DNA from 2 places in the Burkholderia sp. LMU1-1-1.1 genome. Region 1 is predicted to be linked to the other one. Evidence: predicted binding sites of a transcription regulator. Region 1 holds the regulator's gene; the other holds the start of a gene.
The links. Region 1 encodes sigma-54, which starts transcription at its own class of promoters, with help from an activator protein. Its sites were predicted from a motif close to TGGCANGNAANCTGCTTT; they were not measured.
Positions count from the first base shown of each region.

Region 1 (7,888 bases):
AGGCCGAGACACTTTGCGGCGAAGTACGCTACCATTTCACCTTTACCGATTCAAAGCCCGCCATGACCAACTCCGTCGACCTGTCCCCGCTGGGAAAAACCTCCGCCTACCGCACCGATTACGCGCCGGAGCTGCTGTTCCCCATTCCGCGCCAGGGCAAGCGCGACGAGCTGGGCCTGAACGGCACCCTGCCCTTCTTCGGCGTCGACATCTGGAACGCCTACGAGATCTCCTGGCTGAACCAGCGCGGCAAGCCGCAGGTGGCCATCGCGCGCGTGACCTTCCCGGCCGATTCGCCCAACATCATCGAATCGAAATCGTTCAAGCTCTACCTCAATTCGTTCAACCAGACCCGCCTGGAAAACGTGGTGGCGCTCAAATCGCTGCTGCAACAGGACCTGACCGAGGCGGCCGGCGCCAACGTCCACATCTCGCTGACCCAGCCGGAGGAATTCGGCATGATCTCGATGGGCGAACTCGACGGCCTGCTGCTGGACCGCCTCGACATCGAGGTCGACAACTACAGCCCGTCGCCGGAGATCCTCAAGGCCGCGCACGACGAGGAGCCGGTCGAGGAGAAGCTGGTGTCGCACCTGCTCAAGTCGAACTGCCTGGTCACCGGCCAGCCCGACTGGGCCAGTGTGCAGATCCACTACGCCGGCCCGCAAATCGACCAGGAAAGTTTATTGAAATACCTGATCGGTTTCCGCGAGCACAACGAATTCCACGAACAATGCGTCGAGCGCATCTTCGTCGACATCCTGCGCCAATGCGCGCCGCAGCAGCTGGCGGTGTACGCGCGCTACACCCGGCGCGGCGGACTCGACATCAATCCATGGCGCAGCAATTTCAGCACGGCACAGAAGCCGCCCAACCTGCGGGGCGCACGCCAATAGCAAAATCAGGCGTATGATGTGACCAATGATGCGACTTTCGTAAGAAATGAGCGCATCCGCCGAAAAACGCGAAAAATCGGAAAACCTTGCCGGTTTGCGGCGAAAAACCGGCGTTTTCACACTTTTTTGCGCATAAATAGCAAATGCTTTCTGCGGTGCATTTTCGATAACACCTTTGGCGGCCCGGCGCGCCGGCGGCCTGACATCAAAGCAACGCCTGCGCGAGCGAATTCATGTTACATGGCGCACAAACAAGCCTATAATTCGGCGGCACGCCTTGTGCGTCGTAACATTCTTATCGTCTTATGAATAACCTGAGCAAAATACTCTCACTCGAAAATGTCCTGCTTGACCTGGAAGTCTCCAGCAAGAAGCGGGCATTCGAGCAAGCCGGCCTGATCTTCGAAAACAACTGCGGTATCGCCCGCTCCACCGTCTCGGACAACCTGTTCGCGCGCGAGCGCCTCGGTTCCACCGGGCTCGGTCATGGCGTGGCCGTGCCGCACGGCCGCATCAAGGGCATGAAGAGCCTGAAATCGCCGCTGGCGGCCTTCGTCCGCCTGGCCGAGCCGATTCCGTTCGAGTCGCCCGACGGCAAGCCGGTCAACCTGCTGTTCTTCCTGTTGATCCCGGACCACGTCACCCAGCAGCACCTGGAGATCCTGTCCGAGATCGCCGAGATGTTCTCGGACGACGCCTTCCGCACCGCGCTGAGCACCGATCCGGACCCGAAATCGGTACACTCGCGCATCATCAACTGGATGCCGAGCCTGCAGGCGGCCGGCTAAAAAACCGCGTCGCGAGGTGGCCAATCAGTGGCTTGCAAGCATGAGGGGCGGGACAATAGGTTAAACTTAGGGCGCAGGCCCCGTTCAACCTTGAGATAAAGACGCCCCATGCTGCAAACGCCGCTGACGATACAAAGGCTTTACGACGACAATCGCGAGAGTTTGCAGCTCGGCTGGTTCGCCGGCTTTCCCGGCGGCGAGCGCCTCATCTCCGGCGACGTGGCCTCCGCCGCCGACCAGGTCGGCCACCTGAACACCATCCACCCCGGCCGCATCCAGGTCTTCGGGCACCAGGAAATCAATTACTACCAGCGCCTGAAGGCGCTCACGCGCGCCCACGTCATCGGCGAGCTGATCGCTGGCGGCCCGCCGGCGCTGATCATCGCCCAGGGCCTGGAAACGCCGCCCGACATCCTCGCCATCTGCGACGAAAAAAACATCCCGCTGTTCTCCACTCCGTTACCTGCCGCACAGGTGATCGACTTCCTGCGCGTGTATCTTTCCAAGAAGCTGGCGCAACGCATCATCATGCACGGCGTCTTCATGGACGTGCTCGGCGTGGGCGTGCTGATCACCGGCGACTCCGGCCTCGGCAAAAGCGAGCTGGGCCTGGAACTGATTTCGCGCTCGCACGGCCTGGTGGCCGACGACGCGGTGGAGTTTTCGCGCATCGCGCCGAACATGATCGAGGGCCGCTGCCCCGCCCTGCTGCAGAATCTGCTGGAAGTGCGCGGGCTGGGCCTGCTGGACATCAAGGCGATCTTCGGCGAGACGGCGGTGCGCCGCAAGATGCGCCTGAAACTGATCGTGCATCTGGTGCGGCGCGGCGCGCTGGAGGAGGAAGTGGAACGGCTGCCGTTCCAGTTCCCGACCGAGGACGTGCTGGGCCTGCCGATCCGCAAGGTCGTCATTCCCGTGGCGGCCGGCCGCAACATCGCGGTGCTGCTGGAGGCCGCCGTCCGCAACACGATACTGCAATTGCGCGGCATCGACACACTACAGGAGTTCATGGAGCGCCAGCGGCAAGCCATGAGCGGAGATTGACATGCGCATCGTCCTCATCACAGGCATATCCGGCTCCGGCAAATCGGTGGCCCTGAACGTGCTGGAAGACACCGGCCACTATTGCGTCGACAACCTGCCGCCGGCGTTGCTGTCGAACCTGGTTTCGACCTTGGCCGAGGAAGGCTTGCAGGCGCTGGCGGTGGCCGTCGACGCCCGCAGCGCCGAATCGCTGGCCTCGCTGCCGGCCGACGTCAAGCGGCTGCGCGAAGAGGGGCACGACGTCAAGGTCATGTTCCTCACCGCTAACACGCACTCGCTGGTGGCGCGCTTCTCGGAGACGCGCCGCAGCCACCCGCTGTCGCACGAGTTGCGTCCGGGGCAGAATCCGGCCGCGCGCCGCACCTTGATCGAATGCATCATGGAAGAGCGCGAGCGGCTGTCGGCCATCGAACAGCTGGGCCACGTGGTCGACACGTCGGAACTGAGCGCCAACAAGCTGCGCGCCTGGGTCAAGGATCTGGTCGCCAGCGAGGGGGCGCCGCTGACCTTGTTCTTCGAATCGTTCGCCTTCAAGCTGGGCGTGCCGATGGACGCGGACTTCGTGTTCGACGTGCGCGCGCTGCCGAATCCGTATTACGATTTGACGTTGCGGCCGCTGACCGGGCGCGACGCGCCGGTGATCGATTTCCTCGACGCGCAGCCGAGCGCCATCGAGATGATGGGCGATATCCGTGCCTTCATCGAGAAATGGCTGCCGTTCTTCAAGACCGATAACCGCAGTTATTTGACGGTGGCGCTGGGGTGCACCGGCGGACAACACCGGTCGGTGTATATGGCGGAAAAGTTAGCCGCGTATTTCCATCCGAACGAGCGGGTGGTGTTACGGCACAGGGAGCAGTAGCCAAGAACGTCCGCCGACCACGGAGATGTTTTTTTTCGGCGCGGGCCGCAAAACCGTTGCCGGTTTGCGGTCAAAGATGCCGCAGCGGGTGGGCGTATTCCGGCCACACGGGCTCGAACAGGCGCCGCACCATTTCCTCGGTCACCTGCTCCAACGACGGCGGATTCCATTTCGGCGCACCGTCCTTGTCGATGACGAGCGCGCGCACGCCTTCGATGACCTCGCCGTGTTCAAACACACGCCTGACCAGCGCGCGCTCCATGCGCAGGCAGCCGCCCATGTCCAGCGCCGCCCCGCGCTCGATCAACTCGTGCGTCACGCTCATCATCAACGGCGACCGGCTCGCCATCGTCCGCACGGTGGCCCGCGCGAACGGGCTGGTATCCGACTCCAGCGAAGCGACAATGGCCGGCACCGACCCGGCGCCGAAGTGGCGGTCGATGGCCCCACGCTCCGCCTCCAGCTTGCCCACCCCGACCGCGTCCCTGAACGGCTCCGCAAAAGCCGCGATCGCCTCGACCAACTCCGCGCCGGGCGTCGACTCCAGGATCGCATACAGCAGCTCCAGCTCGTCCGCGGGCACATAATGATCGGCCAGGCCGGCATACAGCGCGTCGGCCGCGCCTATCGTCGCGCCGGTCACGCCGAGATAGCGGCCCAGGCCGCCCGGCGCGCGCGACAGGAAATAGCTGCCGCCGACATCCGGGAACAGGCCGATGTTCACCTCCGGCATCGCCATCTTGGTGCGCTCGGTGACGATGCGCACCCGGCCGTCCGGCCCGCTCTGCGCGATGCCCATGCCGCCGCCCATGACCACCCCATCCATCAGCGCGATGTAGGGCTTGGGGTAGCTGTGCACCAGATGGTTGAGCGAGTACTCCTCGGTGAAGAAATCCTCGATCGGCGCGCTGCCCGTTTGTGGCGTGGCGCGGCCGGCGTCGTAGAAGAAACGGATGTCGCCGCCGGCGCAGAAAGCCTTTTCGCTGCTGCCACGGATGACGACGGCGGCGACATCGGAGTCGTCGCGCCACGCCAGCAGCGCCGCCGTGATGGCGCGCAGCATCTCCAACGACAGCGAGTTCAACGCCCGGGGCCGGTCGAGGGTGATGAAGCCGGTGCCGTTGACGATGCTGGTGTGGACCCATTCACTCATGATGTCGCGACCCGTGATGAAAAACCTATTCTACCGCCACTTCCGCGCGCGCGGCGTCGCCGCCGAAACGGGATAAATTATTTTCATCGAATCGAGGTGGACATAAAACGCGGACACAAAAAAGGGCGCCCTTGCGCCCTTTGTTGGATGGTGCCGGAGGCCGTTGTTATAGGGCGGCGGCAGCGGGTTCGTAGCTATCCGGGAGATGCTTGATCGCATCGTGGCCGTGCTGCTGAACTTTGGATTTGTATTTCATGACCTGACGGTCGAGCTTGTCGACCAGGGTGTCGATCGCGGCGTACAGGTCTTGCGACAGGCTTTCCACGTACACGGTTTTACCCGACATGCGCAGATTGATTTCAGCCTTCTGGCGTTTGGATTTCTCTTTAAGGTTATCTACAGTCAGGATGACAGCAATATCAATAACTTGATCGAAGTGACGAGTGACACGTTCCAGTTTGCTCTGTACGTATTCGCGGATGGCCGCGGTCACTTCGAGATGATGTCCACTGATGGTCAGATTCATACACGCTCCTAAAGATAAATGTCGCTTACGGTCAGTGCCGCGCCCATTGCGGCCGGGCGCACAGTGACCAAGTAACTACAAAGACTTGCGGAGACTAACGGGAGGGATTTTCAACGCTTCGCGATATTTGGCAACAGTCCGTCGCGCAATCACCATGCCTTGTTCCCCCAGCATGTCCGCAATCTTACTGTCGGATAAAGGATTTTTAGGGTCTTCAGCTCCTGTCAATTGCACGATGAGTGCCCGTATCGCCGTCGAACTTGCTTCACCGCCCGCTTCGGTGGCGACGTGGCTACCAAAGAAATATTTCAACTCAAACATGCCGTGCGGCGTCAGCATGTACTTTTGAGTCGTCACCCGAGAAATAGTGCTCTCGTGTAAACCCAGTGTATCAGCAATTTCGCGAAGCACAAGGGGGCGCATGGCAACCGCGCCGTGCGAGAAAAAGTTCTTTTGCCTTTCTACTATCGCCTGCGCCACGCGCAGGATGGTGTCGAAGCGCTGGCGCATATTCTTGATCAGCCACTTGGCTTCCTGCAACTGGGCGCCCATCGCGCCCTCGCCCTTGCCCTGCTTGAGCAGGTTGGCGTACATGGCGTTGACCCGCAGGCGCGGCATGACGTCGTTGTTGAGGCTGACCTGCCAGCCGTTGCGCGCCTTCTTGACGATCACGTCCGGCACCACGTAGTCGGACACGTCCGAGGCGAAGGCCGAACCCGGATGCGGATTGCACAGGCGGATGACGGCCTGCGCCTCGCGCAAGTCCTCGTCGTCGCACACCAGCGCCTTTTTCAGCTTGTTGAAATCGCGCTGGGCGAACCAGGTCAGATGGTTCTCGACGATGGTCAGCGCCATGCGCCGCGTCACCAGCGCGATGCCCGGCAGGCGCTTGATCTGCAGCGCCAGGCATTCGGAGGCGTTGCGCGCGCCCACGCCCATCGGGTCGAAGCTTTGCAGCATCGACAAGGCGGTGCGCAGTTCGTCGATGTCGACTTCCAGTTCCTCCGGCAGGCGCGCGTGGATCTCCTCCAGCGGCTCCTCCAGGTAGCCGTTCTCGTCGAGCGCGTCGATGATCAGCTCGACCAGCGCGCGGTCGCGCGTCTCCAGCACGGTCACCCGCATCTGCTCCATCAGATGCTCGCGCAGCGTGCAGTGGTTGGCCTCCAGTTGGGGACGCGCGTCCTCGTCGTCGGGGGCCTTGCTGCGGCCGGCGTCGCTCCAGTCGACGTCGGCCTCGCTGCTGGTACTTTCGGTATCGGCGGCGGGGCCGTCGTAGGGGTCGGCGTCGGCGGCGGCCGGCGCGTCCTGCTGGCCCGGCGGGCCTTCGGGCGGCGCCTCGCCGGACGGCGCCTGCTGGCTGATGGCGCCGTCGGACAACAGCCGCAGCGATCGGTCGAGCGGGTCGTCCAGACGCTCGAGCAGGGGGTTGTCGGTGAGCAGTTGCTCGAGCTCCTGGTGCAGCTCCAGCGTGGACAGCTGCAGCAGACGGATCGACTGCTGCAGCTGGGGTGTCAGCGCGAGGTGCTGCGACGTGCGCAGTTGCAATGACTGTTTCATGGGGCCTATTTACATCCGGAAGTGTTCACCCAGGTACACGCGGCGGACCGACTCGTCGGCGATGATGTCGTCCGGCCGGCCTGAAGCCAGAACCGAGCCCTGGTTGATGATATATGCGCGGTCGCAAATGCCCAGCGTCTCGCGCACATTGTGATCGGTAATGAGGACGCCGATATTGCGTTCCTTGAGGAAGCGCACGATGCGCTGGATCTCAATGACGGCAATCGGGTCGACCCCGGCGAAAGGTTCGTCAAGCAGCACGAAGCGCGGGTTGGTGGCCAGCGCGCGGGCGATCTCCACGCGGCGGCGTTCGCCGCCGGACAGCGACAGCGCCTGGTTTTCGCGCAGCTTTTCGATTTGCAAATCGGCCAGCAGGGTATTGAGCCGTTCATCAATGGCAGCCTTGGATAAAGGCTTGCCGTCCACTTTCTGGATTTCGAGGACGGCGCGGATATTCTCTTCCACGGTCAGCTTGCGGAACACCGAAGCCTCCTGTGGCAGGTAGGACAGGCCGAGCGAGGCCCGGCGGTGGATCGGCAGCGAGGAGATGTCGACGCCGCTGATGTCGATGGTGCCGGCGTCCGACGGCACCAGGCCGACGATCATGTAGAACGAGGTGGTCTTGCCGGCGCCGTTGGGGCCGAGCAGGCCGACCACTTCGCCGCATTCGACCTGCAGCGAGACGTCATGCACGACCTGGCGCTTGCCGTAGGTCTTTTGCAGGCCGCGCACGATCAGGGTGCTACCGCATGTTGGCTCCATGCTTATTTCCCCGCCGCTGGATTGGTGGCGGGAGCGGGCGCGGGCGCCTGCTTGTTCGACGGCTGGATCACCATGGTGCTGCGGCCGCCGCCCGGTTTGCTTTCGCCGGTGGCGGTGTTTTTCACGGCGAAGAATTCGCGCCGGCTGTCATAGGAGATGAACTCGCCGTCGACCTGGCTGGCGTTCTTGCTGCCCTCCAGCTTCTTGATCTGCGCCTTCGAGAACAGCTTGACCAGCTCGGTCTTGCCGTCGTATTCGATGCGGTCGGCGCGGCCCTCGACCCACTGGTCGCCGGCGCCG
Region 1 is NZ_JBEGHG010000086.1:55,986-63,873, reverse strand. It holds gene queF (NADPH-dependent 7-cyano-7-deazaguanine reductase QueF) at 63-896, shown strand; gene MRBLMU1_RS31570 (PTS sugar transporter subunit IIA) at 1,202-1,684, shown strand; gene hprK (HPr(Ser) kinase/phosphatase) at 1,793-2,728, shown strand; gene rapZ (RNase adapter RapZ) at 2,730-3,590, shown strand; gene MRBLMU1_RS31555 (enoyl-CoA hydratase/isomerase family protein) at 3,661-4,743, opposite strand; gene hpf (ribosome hibernation-promoting factor, HPF/YfiA family) at 4,910-5,269, opposite strand; gene MRBLMU1_RS31545 (RNA polymerase factor sigma-54) at 5,345-6,826, opposite strand; gene lptB (LPS export ABC transporter ATP-binding protein) at 6,836-7,588, opposite strand; gene lptA (lipopolysaccharide transport periplasmic protein LptA) at 7,591-7,888, opposite strand, start outside.

Region 2 (7,888 bases), on a different contig from region 1:
CGCGGTGGATGAACGCGCCCTTGCCGGGAACGGCGGCGATGCCGGCCATCTGCGACAGCGTGCCTTGCAGTGGCACCGCGCTGCCCTGTTCCAGCACCAGCACGCGCAGGCCGCGCCGCGCCAATTCGCGCGCGACGCTGGCGCCGCCCGGGCCGCTGCCAACAATGATGGCGTCATAGTTCTCGGTGCTGGGCTGGCTCATGGGTTGTTGGGTATTTGAAAGCGGCTGGTGCAAGCGCACCATCCCATTCTATCCCACGATGCGCCGGCGCCGCGTTGAACAACCGGTTGTGACACTTGTGCCAAATTGGAACAGGCGACGCCGAATCACCGGGGGTGCGGGCGTGGCATGGCGTTTGCTCAATGACTGTATAAATCTTAAAACCAGCCAGGAGACATCATGCATCATCCATTCCGCATTCTCGCCGCCACCACCGTGCTCGCGGCGGTGGCCTTCACTTCCTTGTCCGTCTACGCCCACGGCAACGTGGTGCCGCAGGCGGTCGACACCACCGGCCTGACGGCGCTCGGTGAAAAGTGGCTCGACCAGAACCCATACCGCGGTAATCCGCTGGCGTTGAAGATCGGTTCATCCGCCTACAACCAGAACTGCGCGCGCTGCCACGGCCTGGAGGCGGTCACCGGCGGCATCGCGCCCGATCTGCGCCTGATGGACCGCGACTGCACCGACGTCAAAAACGAGACCAAGAAAAAGGCCTGCTACAAGGAGACCGACAACTACTATCTGAGCTCGATCCGGCATGGCAAGGTGCGCAACGGCGCGGTGTATATGCCGCCGTTCGAGGGTGTCTTCAACCAGGAGGCCATGTGGGCCATCAAGACCTATCTGGAAGCCCGCCGCGACGCCGCCAAATAATCGGGAGCCCATCATGCCGATCGCCCGCTGGCGCGCCGCCGCGCTGATTCCGATGGCCGCCGCTCTACTGGGCGCGGCCGCCCCCGCCCATGCCGACTGGGAAAAGATACGCCAGTCCGGATCGCTGAAGGTGGCCGTGTACGACCAGTTCGCGCCCTTTTCCGAGCGTGGCGCAGGCATAGACGTGGACGTCGCGCAGGCGTTGGCGACGAAGCTGGGCCTCAAACTCAGCCTGCTGCCGTTTCCAGCCGGTGAAAACCTCGGCGACGACCTGCGCAACATGGTGTGGAAGGGGCATTACCTCGGTTATGGTCCCGCCGACGTGATGCTGCATGTGCCGGTCGAGCCGCTGCTGATGAACGAGAACGACAAGGTCGCCATCTTCGCACCCTACCATGTGGAGACGGTGCGGCTGGTGCGCAGCGCGCGCGCGATGCCGGCCTTCGACGGCATCGATGCATTGGCCGGCAAAACCGTCGGCGTCGAAAAGGTCTCCATCGCGGCGATGGTGTTGCTGGGTGAAGGGAATGGCCGCTTCCGCGACAAGGTGCGCATTTTCGATACGGCGGCCGAGGCGCTGGCGCAGCTCAAGGCCGGCCAGCTCGACGCCGTGCTGGCCAACCGTTCGGAAATCGACGCCGTGTTCCGCGACGATCCGGCCTTCCCGTTGAACGAGGTCGCCTTTCAGCGCCTGCCGCGTGCCGGATGGGCGGTCGGCATGGCCGTGCGCAAGGACGATCTCGAGATGGCGAAACTGCTGCAGGCGGCCGTCAACGAGATGAAGGCCAGTGGCGAGCTGAAAGCCATTTTCGCCAGGTATGGTGTGCACGAGCAGGCGCCATGAGGCAGCGCGCGGTGGTGGCGGCGGGCGTGCTGTTCGCCTGCGCCGGCGCGGCGGCCGACGACAGCGCGCCGGCGACCTATCCGGCGGCGTCAGTGCTGTCGGTCGATATCGTTGGCGTGGCGCCGTTGCCCGGTATCGGCACGGACCGCAACCAGCTGCCGTACCAGGTGCAGACGGCCGGCGGGCGCGCGCTCGACGCCCCGGCCGGCCGCAATCTCGGCGAGTTCATGGCCCGTAACCTGACGGGGGTGAACGTCAACGAGATCGCCGGCAGCCCGTTCCAGAACGACATCACCTACCGCGGCTTCCGCGCGTCGCCGGTGCTCGGTTCATCGCAAGGCATCTCGGTGTATCTGGACGGCGTGCGCGTCAACGAGCCGTTCGGCGATGTCGTCAACTGGGACATGCTGCCCGAGGCGGCGATCGGCGGCATCATGCTCGCGCCGGGATCGAATCCGCTGTATGGGCTCAACACGCTGGGCGGAGCGCTGGTGCTGGCGACCAAAACCGGTAAAAGCCAGCCCGGCGTGGACGCCGACGTATCGACCGCCAGCAACGGCCGGCGCCGCGCCGACATCGCTTACGGTTACGATAGCGCCGACAGCGGCGGGCGGTGGAATGCATTCATCGCCGCCACCACCTTCCACGACCGCGGCTGGCGCGACCATTCCGACGGACGGCTGGGCAATGTCTACGCCAAGCTGGCCGGCACCGCCGGCGACAACGACTGGAGCGTCGCGCTGCTGGCGGCGAGCAGTCGGCTGATAGGCAACGGCCTGCTCCCCGAGGCCTTGTACGGGGACGATCGCCGTGCCGTCTATACTTCGCCCGACGAAACGCGCAACCGCCTGCGCCAGATCGTCTTCGACCTGACGCACCGCTTCGACGGCCACACCGAGCTGGCCGTCGCGCTGTATGCGCGCGGCAGCCGGCGCGACACCGTCAACGGCGACATCAACGACGACTATGCCGAGGGCGAGAGCGCGCACGCGGCGTCCTACAACACCACGTCGACCCGGCAGAGCAGCCATGGTTTCAGCGCGCAGTTCAGCAGGCATGCCGACTCGCACCAGCTGGCGGCGGGCCTGACCTTCGACCGCGGCACCGTGGGCTTCGCGCAGTACGAGCGGGAAGCGGACTTCGCCCCCGACCGTTCGGTCGTCGTGGATGCGGAGGCGGAACGCGAGGCCGGTTCCTCGGTCGACGGCGCCGCCCGCGCGGCCGGCCTGTACGCCGCCGACACATGGACCGTGGCACCCGACACCTGGCTGACCGTCTCCGCGCGGTACAACCATGCCAGAGTGGGCAACCAGCTACGCCGCGACGAGGAGACGCAGCCGCGCGAAACGTTCGACTACCGCAAGCTCAATCCCGCCATCGGTATCGCGCGCCGGGTGGCCGGCGGCGCGACGCTGTTCGCCAACCTGTCGCAGAGCAACCGCGTGCCGACGGTGATCGAATTGGGTTGCGCCGATCCGGAGCGGCCCTGCCGTCTGCCGGTGGGGCTGCAATCGGACCCCTTTCTGAAGCAGGTGGTCTCGCGCACCGCCGAAGCGGGCGTGCGCTGGCGGGGCGCGCGTGGCGACACGGCGTCGCTGTCGCTGTACCGCACCGTGAATCGCGACGACATCCTGTTCCGCAGCGCCGCGCTGGCGCAGCAAGGCTACTTTGCCAATTTCGCCCGTACCCGCCACCAGGGCGTGGACCTGGGCGTCACCGGCCGCGCCGGCCCGTGGTCCGTGCGGCTGAACTACAGCTATCTGGACGCGACCTACGACGCGCGGGGCGATCTGTTCAGCGGCACGCGCGACGTCCATATCGTGCCCGGCACCCGTCTCGCCGGACTGCCGCGCAATACGGCCAAGCTGGGACTGGAGTGGAGCGCGACGCCGGCGCTGACGCTGGGCGCGGACCTGGTGGCGACCTCCGACATGGCCACCCAGGGCGACGAGGACGGCGCCGCCGCGTCGGCGGGGCGCGACTGGCGCATCCGCGGCCACGCGCTGCTGGACGCGCACGCCACCTACCGTCCGGCGCCGAAATGGGAGTTGTACGCGCGCGTGACCAACCTCGCGGACCGCCGTTACGAAAGCTACGGCGCGGTCGGGGTGGACATGTTCCCCAATGGCGCCCTGGCGCCGCCCGGTGGCGGCGAGGCCGGGATGGCGCGCTTTGTCGCACCCGGCGCGCCGCGCTCGGTGGCGGCCGGGCTGCGCTACCGTTTCTAGAACTGGTACTGGGCGCCGACGCCCAGCAGCCAGTTGCGGCCGGGGGCCGCTTCGTAAAAGCGTTTGTTGGTGTCGCCGACGATCAGCGATCCCACGTACCGCCGGTCCGTCAGATTGTTCGCCCGCGCGAACTGCTTGAAGCGCCAGCCGCGCCATTGCTGGCTGGCGGTGACGCGCGCATTGAGCACGCCGTAGCCGGGCGCCGGTTGCTCGGTATTGCTGTCCTCCGCGTAGATCTTGCCGCTGGCGATACCCTCCAGCGCGGCGCCGAAGCGGCCGCCGGCCTCTTTCCAGGCCAGTTCGGCGTAGGCGTTGGCGTTGGGGACGCCGGGCAGCCGGCTGCCTTGCAGGACCACACCGAAGGCCTCGTCGTAGACGGCGCGCAGGGTGGTCAACGCCACGCGCGTGCTCAGGCCGTGGCGCCACGCGCTGTCGAGCGACAGCTCGAACCCCTGGCGCAGCGTGCGGCCGGCGTTGCGGTAGCTGGTGCGTCCGCCACCGCTGCTGTCGACCACCAGCTCGTCGCGGGTGCGGACCTGGAACACGGCGGCGTTGATCCGCGTGCCGGTGTTCAGCCGGGCCTTGACGCCGGCCTCCAGGTGCGTGCTTTGCGCCGCCCGCAGCCGGAAGTTGAAGCCGCCGCCTCCGCCCGAGTAAAACAGCTCGTTGAGAGTCGGCGTCTCGAAGCCGCGCGCGGAGCTGGCGTAGACGTTCAGCGTCGGCGCCAGTTTATACAGCACGCCCAGCACCGGTGTGGTGTGGCTGAAATCGAGGCTGCCGCTATCGTCGCCGTTGCCGCGGAAATGGTCGTCCACCGAGATTTTCACGGTGCTGTGGCGCAGGCCCGCGCTCAGCATCCAGGCGCCGGCCTCCCATTCCGCCTGAACGTAGGGATCGACGCTGGTGACCTTGTCGGTCTCGTCTCGCCGCAGCGCGCCCTTGACGCCGAAGCGCGTACCGATGAAGTTCTCGAAGCCCTGGCGCGCGTCGCTGGAGCGGCCGTATTCCAGGCCGACCGTGGTGCCGAGCTTTCCGCCCGCCAGCTGGCTGACGTGCAGCCAGTTCAGGTCCGCGCCGTAAAAGTCGCGCTCGAAATCGACCACGCCGCCCGAGTGGCTGGCCGGCGCCTGGAAGGCTTTGGAAAACGCCTGGTACTGGATCACGCCGCGGTTGCCGCCATAGACGGTCGCGCGCAGGCGGTCCTCGCCGAAGCGCTGCTCCCAGCTGGCGCCGATCTGCTGGTGGTCGATGCTCTTGCGGGTGTCGTAGCGGTCGGCCAGGGTGCGCTTCGGGCTTTGCGGGTCGGCGGCGTCGGTTTCGCCGGCGCGCGGGTCGCGCAGGTAGGTGGCCCAGCTGACGCCGAGCGCGTCCTGGGTGTCGTCCTGGCGCAGCGCGCTGGCGACGATGGTCAGGCTGGCCCCCGCCAGCGGCGTCAGGGTCAGTTTGGCGAACGCCTGGTCGCGGGTCGCGGCGCTGTGGGCGCGGTAGCCGTCGGTCTCGAAGCGCGAGGCGTCGAGCACATAGCCGATGCCGGCCTGCTTGCCCTGCGCGTTCAGGTCGGCCTTGCGGCTGCCGTAGCTGCCGGCGGTGAGCGTGGTCTCGATCGCCGGCGCACCCTCGCCGTCGCGCGTGAACATCTGGATCACGCCGCCGGAGTGGTTGCCGTACAGAGCGGAGAACGGCCCGCGCAGCACTTCGATGCGCTCGGCCATGTCCAGATTGAAGGTGGCCGCCTGGCCCTGGCCGTCCGGCATGCTGGCCGGGATGCCGTCGGCGATCAAGCGCACGCCGCGCACCCCGAAGGCCGAGCGGGCGCCAAAGCCGCGCGAGGAGATCTGCAGGTCCTGGGCGTAGTTCTGGCGGTTTTGCGCCACCAGGCCCGGCACCGCCGCCAATGCCTCGCTGGCGTTGACGCGCGCCTGGCCGTCGCGGATGCGCGCGGCGTCCAGCACGTCGACCGAGGCGGGCATGTCGAACACCGTGTGGCCCACGCGGGTGGCGCTGACCACCACCACGTCGGCCGGCACCTCGGCCAGGTCGGCCGCCATGGCGCCGCCGCCGAGGGCGAACAACGCCGCCACCGCGTTGAGGGGGAAAAAGGCTTGCTTCATGTTGTCTCCGTGTTTTTGGTCGTTGTAATGACGACCGGTAAGCAATATACCTGCCATCCGGTGTTTGTGGCACGACGCTTGCAACCGTAACCGCATTTACCCTGAAAGGCGATTTTATGAACAACCTGCGCTTGCTCTCCCGCCTCGTCGTCGCGCTGCTGGCCGCGCCGGCCTTTGCCGCGCCGCTGGCCTATGTGCCGAACGAGAAATCCGGTTCCATCAGCGTCATCGACACCGCCAGCGACACCGTGCTGCGCCAGATCCCCGCCGGCAAGCGGCCGCGCGGCATCGCCGCCGATCCGCGTGGCGCGCGGCTGTTCGTCACCGACGCCGCCGCCGGCGCGCTGCTGGTGATCGACGCCGCCAGCGGCGCGGTGACGCGGTCGATCGCGCTTGGCAAGTCACCCGAGGGCGTGGGCGCCTCGGCGGACGGCCGCTACGTCGCCGTCGCGGTAGAGGAGGGCAACAGCGTCGCGCTGATCGACGCGCACGAAGGCAGGGTGCTGGCCGATATTCCAGTGCGCGGGAAAAATCCCGAACACGCGGTGTTCAGTCCGGACGGCCGCTGGCTGCTGGTCAGCGCCGAGGAGGCGGAGCAGGTCGACGTGATCGACGTCGCGGCGCGCCGCCAGAGCGGTTCGATCGCCGTCGGCCTGCGCCCGCGCGGCATGGGCTTCAGCCCCGACGGCGCCCGCGCCTATGTGGCCTGCGAGCTGGCCAACGCGGTCTACGTGATCGACATGGCGACGCTGGCGGCGGTGGCGCGGGTGCCGGCCGGGCGCAACGCCAACGGCATCGCCGTCCATCCCGACGGCAGCCGGGTCTACGTCTCGAACGGCATCGACGCCAGCGTGATGGCGATCGACACCGCTAGCAACACGGTAGTGGCGACCATCGCCGTCGGCAAGCGCCCGTGGAACATGGCGCTGACGCCGGACGGCGCCAAGCTGTATGTCGCCAACGGCCGCTCCGACAGCGTTTCGGTCATCGATACGGCCGCCGCGGCCAGGCGCGCAGACGTCGCCGTCGGCGAACTGCCCTGGGGGGTGGTGATCCGCTGAGCCGCCGGCCGCGCTGCTCCATAGGATGACACCTGTTCCAAATATGAACAGCCGGCGCGGCGCGCAATGCCCCGCCGGCCGGGCTTTCCCCTCTCCGCGCGGGCCACGACGGTGCTGGCACGGTGCTTGCGAAAAAGAGTCTACGCACCAGCGACCGCCGCTCCGCCACGGAGCGGCCTCATAACCACAGCAGAAAGAGGACGACATGGATCTCGCAGACATCAGCAAACTAGGCGTAGCCAACCCATTCAAGGCGCGCTACGACAATTACATCGGCGGCAAATTCGTCGCCCCGGTCAAGGGCCAGTACTTCGGCAACATCACGCCGATCACCGGCCAGGTGTTCTGCGAGGTGGCGCGCTCCACCGCCGAGGACGTGGAGCTGGCGCTGGACGCCGCCCACGCGGCCAAGGACGCGTGGGGCAAGACCTCGCAGACCGAGCGCGCCAACATCCTTAACAAGATCGCCGACCGCATCGAAGCCAACCTGGCGCTGATCGCCACCGCCGAGACCATCGACAACGGCAAGCCTATCCGCGAGACCACCGCCGCCGACATCCCGCTGGCGGTCGACCATTTCCGCTATTTCGCCGGCTGCATCCGCGCCCAGGAGGGCTCGGTGGCGCAGATCGACGCCGAGACCTACGCCTACCACTTCCACGAGCCGCTCGGCGTGGTCGGCCAGATCATCCCGTGGAACTTCCCGATCCTGATGGCGGTGTGGAAGCTGGCGCCGGCGCTGGCCGCCGGCAACTGCGTGGTGCTCA
Region 2 is NZ_JBEGHG010000027.1:9,997-17,884, reverse strand. It holds gene MRBLMU1_RS21390 (GMC family oxidoreductase N-terminal domain-containing protein) at 1-202, opposite strand, end outside; gene pedF (cytochrome c-550 PedF) at 401-877, shown strand; gene MRBLMU1_RS21380 (substrate-binding periplasmic protein) at 891-1,721, shown strand; gene MRBLMU1_RS21375 (TonB-dependent receptor) at 1,718-3,949, shown strand; gene MRBLMU1_RS21370 (TonB-dependent receptor family protein) at 3,946-6,060, opposite strand; gene MRBLMU1_RS21365 (beta-propeller fold lactonase family protein) at 6,177-7,121, shown strand; gene adh (aldehyde dehydrogenase) at 7,327-7,888, shown strand, end outside.
Region 2: the regulator sigma-54 is predicted to act here: its motif matches at 6,128-6,145, upstream of MRBLMU1_RS21365 (beta-propeller fold lactonase family protein).